2 regions of the Paraburkholderia lebeckiae genome follow, and region 1 is predicted to be linked to the other one. Evidence: predicted binding sites of a transcription regulator. Region 1 holds the regulator's gene; the other holds the start of a gene.
The links. The regulator LexA, encoded in region 1, represses DNA repair genes until DNA is damaged. The targets are predictions, from matches to a motif close to ACTGTATNNNNATACAGT.
Positions count from the first base shown of each region.

Region 1 (3,533 bases):
GTGAATAGACCCTGTCGCGTGGCCGGCCCCGATGGCCAGCCACGCATCTCATCCGGCCAGGCTTCGATCTCACTCGTTCAGATCGATCGCCGCGAGCTTCCACGTGACTAGACCTTCGCGACGCAAGATTGCCGAATAGTTCGCGTTACCTTCGCCACGCCGGTACGTGACGACAAACTCGTTGAGACTGCGATAGCCGGCCGTGCTTTGACGCCCGGGCGGCGGTGCGCTTGCCTGGGTGGTGGTGTCGCCCGCGGCTGGTGCGGCCGGCGCTTCGCCGCCCGCGGCTGGCGGCGCGGACGGTTGCTCGCCCGGCGTGCCACGCGGCGGCATGCCGTTCAGCAGCGCCGCGACGCCGTCGGGTGTCGCATAGGCATCGACGAGCGGGCCGATCAGCGTCACGCCGATCACCGCGCCGATCGTGGCCATCTTGTTGCCGGCATCCGCCTCGAGTCGGCGTGTCAGCATGGCGCCCACCTGTTGCTTCAGGCTATCGCGTAGCGCGGGAAAGTCCACGTATTGATTGACAGTTTGCACGTCGCGCGCATCTGCGGCGCGTTTGAGATTGTTCACCGCGAGATACGGTGACGCATAAATAAAGCCCAGCGCGGCAATCACGATCACCACGATCAGCGTGATCAGCAGCGGCCGGGTGGCGCTGCCCTGTGTGCGTTTCCGAATTGTCATCGAATGGGACTCCACGTCAGTGATGATCTAACGTCGACCACGGCGAGGTCGGAACGATCCCATCCCACGCGAATCTCTGAACATCCGAAGTGCTTGTTGCATGCGTACTCAGGATTCGCTCAGGCTTCGAACACCGCGCCGTGCACGTTGGCTTCGTCGGCTATGCAGCGATCGATCATACGGCATACGGCGTCGACCGTGCCGACCATGATCAGTCGCGACGGTCCATGATAGACCCGCACCGGCGCGCGACGCGCGGGCTCGGCGATGTTCAGCGCCGAATTCAGCGACACGCGCGCGAACGCCGGCAACGACGACGGCAGACCGGAAGCTTCGGCAGTCGCGTCGAAGAGCGACGGCGTGCGCGCAGCGGGCGCCTCGATTAGTGCGCAGGGCGTGAGCTTGCGCAGATGGCGCAGACGGCCGAACTGGCGAAAGGGCAACAGGCGGGCAAGGCGTTCCATGAGTCTCTCCAGGCGATGCGGCGTAGATGCGGGCGTAAATTCGGGCGTAAATGCGGCTCGGGTCGGACAAACCGGCGCAAGCGTTCTGGCGACAGCGAAAGATCAGAACTCGCTGGGACGGATCAGCCCGACCGCGATTCCTTCGAGCGCGAAATCGGCGCTGCCGGTTTCCACGAAGATGTTGTCGTAATCGGGGTTTTCGGCGATCAGTTCGATGCCGTTCGGCCGGCGCTTCAGACGCTTGACCGTCACGTCGTCGCCAAGCCGCGCAATGATGATCTGGCCGTCCTTCGCTTCGGTGCGCTTTTGCACCGCGAGCAGGTCGCCGTCGAGAATGCCCGCGTCGCGCATCGACAGGCCGCGCACCTTCAGCAGGTAGTCGGGCTTGCTCGAGAACAGCGCCGGGTCACACGCGTAGTGCTGCGAGATATGTTCCTGCGCGAGGATCGGGCTACCCGCCGCGACCCGGCCGATCAGCGGCAACGACAACTGCATCAGGCCCGCATGCGGCAGGGTGAACTGATACGGCGCGTCCTCCTGCCCAGACAGCAGGCGGATGCCGCGCGACGCGCCGGCCGCGAGTTCGATCACGCCCTTGCGCGCCAGCGCGCGCAGATGCTCTTCCGCGGAATTGGCCGAGCTGAACCCGAGTTCGGCGGCAATTTCCGCGCGGGTGGGCGGAAAGCCGGTGCGTTCGATCGCGCGGCGGATCAGATCGAAAACCTGCTGCTGTCGTGCGGTGAGTTTTGTCATGGCCACTGTATGTATGAACAGGTGACTGTATTTTTATACAGTATTCGGCGCATTTCAAGCTTTACTTTAAGTTCGGCGCAAGGGGCGCGCTGAGACGTCGTTGATCGGCGACACGACGGCGTTTTCGGCGTCCCAGCAGCCGGCGCATCTGTCGTTACCACTTTTGAGTATTAAAAAATGAAGAAACATTATTTTTAATGATGAAAGCGCTTCGATAGACTGGCCTCCGGTTGGCGCTCATGTGCACGTGACCGCGACGCAGAACAACACCAGACGCTCACCAGCGGACATCACGCGGAGAAAAATTGAAATGAACCATCGGCATACGGGGCTCGCGGCTCGAACCAGAAAACTGATCGCGGCGCTCGCCGTCGGCGCGGCGGGTGCGCTCGGCATGTTGGGCGTAAGCGGCGTCGCGCACGCCGACACCACGCTGTTGAACGTGTCCTACGATCCGACGCGCGAGCTGTATCAGGACATCAATCAGGCATTCGGCAAGGAATGGAAGGCCAGGACCGGCGAAGCCGTCACCTTCAAGCAGTCGCACGGCGGCTCGGGCGCGCAGGCTCGCTCGGTGCTCGACGGGCTGCAGGCCGACGTCGTGACGCTTGCGCTCGCCTATGACATCGACGCGCTCGCGAACAAGGGGCTCGTCGACAAGAACTGGCAAAAGCGTCTGCCGGACAACGCATCGCCGTACACGTCGACGATCGTGTTTCTGGTGCGCAAGGGCAACCCGAAGCACATCAAGGATTGGGACGATCTGGTGAAGCCGGGCGTGTCGATCGTGACGCCGAATCCGAAGACCTCGGGCGGCGCGCGCTGGAACTACCTGGCCGCGTGGGCGTACGCCGAGCATCGACCGGGCGGCAACGACCAGAAGGCCAGGGAGTTCGTCGGCAAGCTGTACAGGAACGCCGGCGTGCTCGATTCGGGCGCGCGCGGCGCGACCACGAGCTTCGTGCAGCGCGGTATCGGCGACGTGCTGATCGCGTGGGAAAACGAGGCGTTCCTGTCGCTGAAGGAGTTTGGTCCGGACAAGTTCGAGATCGTGGTGCCGTCGGTGAGCATTCTGGCCGAGCCGCCGGTTGCGGTGGTCGACAAGGTCGTCGACAAACACGGCACGCGCAAGCTGGCCGAGGCGTATCTGAACTTCCTGTATAGCGAGCAAGGTCAGGAGATCGCCGCGCGCAATTTCTATCGTCCGCGTTCCAGCAAGGTGCCCGCCGATCTGACCGCGAAGTTTCCGAAACTGAAGCTGTACACGATCGACGATTCGTTCGGCGGTTGGACCAACGCGCAGAAGACCCATTTCGCGGACGGCGGCGTGTTCGATTCGATTTATCAGCCGCAGTAAGAACCACCGCCTGAATCACAGGCAGGGGCAAAAGGGCGCGCCTGATGGGCGCGCTTTCGGCTAACCGGGGTCCGGTGGCAAGCAGAGTGCGGCAGTACCGCAGTACGGCAACACGGCAAAACGAACAACCGCGCGAGCATCAACCATGAACGGGTATCCAGCATGACCACGTTGACCTTCCGCAAGCCGAGCGCATTGCCCGGTTTTGGCCTGACACTCGGCATCACGGTGGCTTATCTGAGCCTCGTGGTGCTGGTTCCATTGGCGGCGAC
Region 1 is NZ_JACHDK010000002.1:80,824-84,356, forward strand. Features, by position in the region: gene HDG39_RS03660 (DUF2939 domain-containing protein) at 70-687, opposite strand; gene HDG39_RS03665 (hypothetical protein) at 807-1,151, opposite strand; gene lexA (transcriptional repressor LexA) at 1,254-1,904, opposite strand; gene HDG39_RS03675 (sulfate ABC transporter substrate-binding protein) at 2,215-3,261, shown strand; gene cysT (sulfate ABC transporter permease subunit CysT) at 3,424-3,533, shown strand, end outside.

Region 2 (3,533 bases), on a different contig from region 1:
TCCTGTTCGGCAGCCTCGGCGCTCACCGCTTCTATCTGTACGGCACCCGGGACATCTACGGCTGGGCGCATCTACTCGGCACGCTGATCGGCATTCCCGGCGTGATGCTGCTGGTCGCGACCGAGCGCGCGTCGATCCTGGGCTGGGTGCTCGCGTCGATCGGCGCGGTTTCGCTGTTTGCTGCGTTTCTGGCCGCGCTCGTCTACGGGCTGCGTCCGGATCAGAAATGGGATGCGCAATTCAACACCCACACGCAACGCAAAAGCCGCTCCGGCTGGACGGTCATTTTCGTCGTGATCTTTTCGCTGCTGATCGGTGCGTTTCTGCTGATGACCGGTCTCGCGCTCGCGTTCCAGACCTACTTCGAAAGTCAGGTCGAAGCGGCCAAAGCGATTTCGCAGTAATGCCCCCCGTCGCGGGACTCGCAGACGTTCCTGCGCGCTAGAAAAGCCTCGGTTGCGGATTGTCGCGCGCCGGTGCGCTCGCCTGCTCGGCGCGCGGCGGCTCGATCCGGCGGAAGTGCGACATGTCGAGAATGCCGCGGTCGCGCCCGTTCAACCCTAACCGGCGCACGGCCTTGTGAAAGCGCTGCCTGAGCAGATCCGCCCATAAGCCCTCTCCCTTCATGCGGGTCGAGAACGAAGAATCGTAGTCCTTGCCGCCTCGCATGTCGCGCACACGGCTCATCACGCGCTCGGCCCGATCCGGGAAATGTGCGCTCAGCCAATCCTTGAACAGCGGCGCGACCTCCCACGGCAGCCGCAGCACGATATAGCTCGCATTGCTGGCGCCCGCTTCGGCGCATGCTTCGAGCACGCGCTCCATATCCGGTTCGGTGACGAACGGGATCACCGGCGCAATGCTGACGCCGACCGGAATGCCCGCCTCGCTGAGCGTACGGATCGTGCGCAGCCGGCGCGACGGCGTGGCCGCGCGTGGTTCGAGCGTGCGCGCGATGTCGGCGTCCAGCGTGGTGATGGTGATCGCCGCCATGAATTGCCCGCGCTCGGCCATCGCCGCAAGCAGGTCGATGTCGCGCTCGATCAGCGATGATTTGGTGATCGCCGCGAACGGGTGGTTGCGCTCGCTGAGCACCTCGATCACACGACGCGTAAGACGCAAGTCACGTTCGGCCGGCTGCCATGCATCGGTGGCGACGCCGAGCGCGATCGGCTCGGGTACATAGGACTTCTTCGACAGTTCCCGCTCGAGCAGTTCGGGCGCGTTGATCTTCGCGTAGATGCGGCTTTCGAAATCGAGCCCGGGCGACAAGCCCAGGTAGCTGTGCGTGGGCCGCGCGAAGCAATAGATGCAGCCGTGTTCGCAGCCCCGGTAAGGATTCAGCGACACATTGAACGGAATATCCGGCGACGCATTGCGTGTGAGGATGGTTTTTGCGCGCTCCTCGAACACCTGCGTGCGCAGGACCTTCGGCTCCTCGTCTTCCTCGGCCGTCTGCCAGCCGTCGTGGACGGCTTCGCGCTGGTCGACTTCGTAGCGGCCTTGCAGGTTCGTGACCGCGCCGCGCCCCTTGCGAGGCGCCGGCGGCGCGATCGGAAATTCGGGAATGTCAGGGGTGTCGGGGTCATCCACGGCGGGCCACGCAAAGCAAACACAAACAGGAAGCGTCAAAGGAAAGCGGCGCAAAACACCTGTATAAATATACAGTATTTACGCCGTTTGTCGAGCACTTCGTTGGTCGCTTGATGCGCGTCCGAGCCGTCAGTGAACCGGCACCTACTCGCCCACCGCGATCGTCAGCGTCTCCTTGATTTCCTCCATCACCACATAGCTCTTCGACTGCACCGCACCCGGCAGCTGCAGCAGGATATCGCCGAGCAACTTGCGGTAATCGGCCATTTCGCCGATGCGCGCCTTGATCAGATAGTCGAAATCGCCCGACACGAGGTGGCACTCGAGCACCTCGGGGATCTTCTGCACCTCGCGCCGGAACAGGTCGAACATGTTGCCGCTCTTGTGATCGAGCGTGATCTCGACGAACACGAGCAGCGCCGCGCCCAGCTCGGCCGGGTTCACGCGCGCGTAGTAGCCGATGATCACGCCGTCGCGCTCCATCCGCTTGACGCGCTCGATGCACGGCGTCACCGACAGACCGACCTGCTCCGCCAGGTCCTTCATCGCCATACGGCCGTCCTGCTGCAGGAGCCGCAGGATCTTGTGATCGAGCTTGTCGAGAGCCCGCACGGGCTGGCGCTGGGTACGCATGGTGTTTCTTCTAAAAATGATGAAAATACGATAACAAAACCTATCTCACTGCCAATAGTATAGCGATTAACACTGGGCAAACGGTATTTCACCTCACGTTGCCGCTCGCCGAATCGAATCAGATCGAACCCTCCGACGAGCGCCTTGCCCTCACTCAATTTTTGGATATCTGGAGCAGCTATGCGAGTCGTCGTTTTGGGCAGTGGCGTCGTCGGCGTGACGAGTGCGTATTACCTCGCGCGCGCCGGTCACGAAGTGACCGTTATCGATCGCGAGGCCGGCCCGGCGCTCGAAACCAGTTTCGCCAACGCGGGCCAGATCTCGCCGGGCTACGCTTCGCCGTGGGCCGCCCCGGGCGTGCCGCTGAAGGCCGTCAAGTGGATGTTCCAGAAGCACGCGCCGCTAGCGATTCGCGTCGACGGCACCGCGTTCCAACTGCAATGGATGTGGCAGATGCTGCAGAATTGCACGGCGCCGCGCTATGCGGTGAACAAGGGCCGTATGGTGCGGCTGGCCGAATACAGCCGCGACTGCCTGCAGGCGTTGCGCGCCGACACCGGCATCGAGTACGAAGGCCGCACCGGTGGCACGCTGCAGGTATTTCGCACGCAACAGCAGTTCGACGGCGCCGCGAAAGACATCGCCGTGCTGCAGGAAGCCAACGTGCAATACGAACTGCTGACGGCCGACGAACTCGCCAAGGCCGAACCAGCGCTCGCCGCGGTGTCGCACAAGCTCACCGGCGGCCTGCGCCTGCCCGGCGACGAAACCGGCGACTGCCAGATGTTCACGACGCGCCTCGCGGCGCTCGCCGAAGAACTGGGCGTCAAGTTCCGCTACGACACGTCGATCGACGCGCTCGCGATGGCGGGCGGCCGCATCGCCGGCGTGCAGTGCGGCGGCGAGCTCGTGCGCGCGGATTCGTTCGTGGTCGCGCTCGGTTCGTATTCGACGCGCTTCCTCGATGGCATAGTGAAAATTCCGGTCTATCCGCTGAAGGGCTATTCGATCACCGCGCCGATCGTCGACGCGACTGCCGCGCCGGTGTCGACCGTGCTCGATGAGACCTACAAGATCGCGATCACGCGCTTCGATGACCGGATTCGTGTCGGCGGGATGGCCGAGATCGTCGGCTTCGATAAATCGCTGCGCCAGGCGCGCCGCGAGACGCTCGAGCTTTCTGTGAATGACCTGTTCCCGGGCGGCGGCGACACGTCGAAGGCGACGTTCTGGACCGGTCTGCGGCCGATGACGCCGGACGGCACGCCGATCGTCGGCCGCACGCCGGTGCCGAACCTGTTCCTGAA
Region 2 is NZ_JACHDK010000005.1:405,811-409,343, forward strand. Features, by position in the region: gene HDG39_RS13105 (NINE protein) at 1-404, shown strand, start outside; gene HDG39_RS13110 (PA0069 family radical SAM protein) at 442-1,593, opposite strand; gene HDG39_RS13115 (Lrp/AsnC ligand binding domain-containing protein) at 1,738-2,226, opposite strand; gene HDG39_RS13120 (D-amino acid dehydrogenase) at 2,407-3,533, shown strand, end outside.
Region 2: the regulator LexA is predicted to act here: its motif matches at 1,652-1,669, upstream of HDG39_RS13110 (PA0069 family radical SAM protein).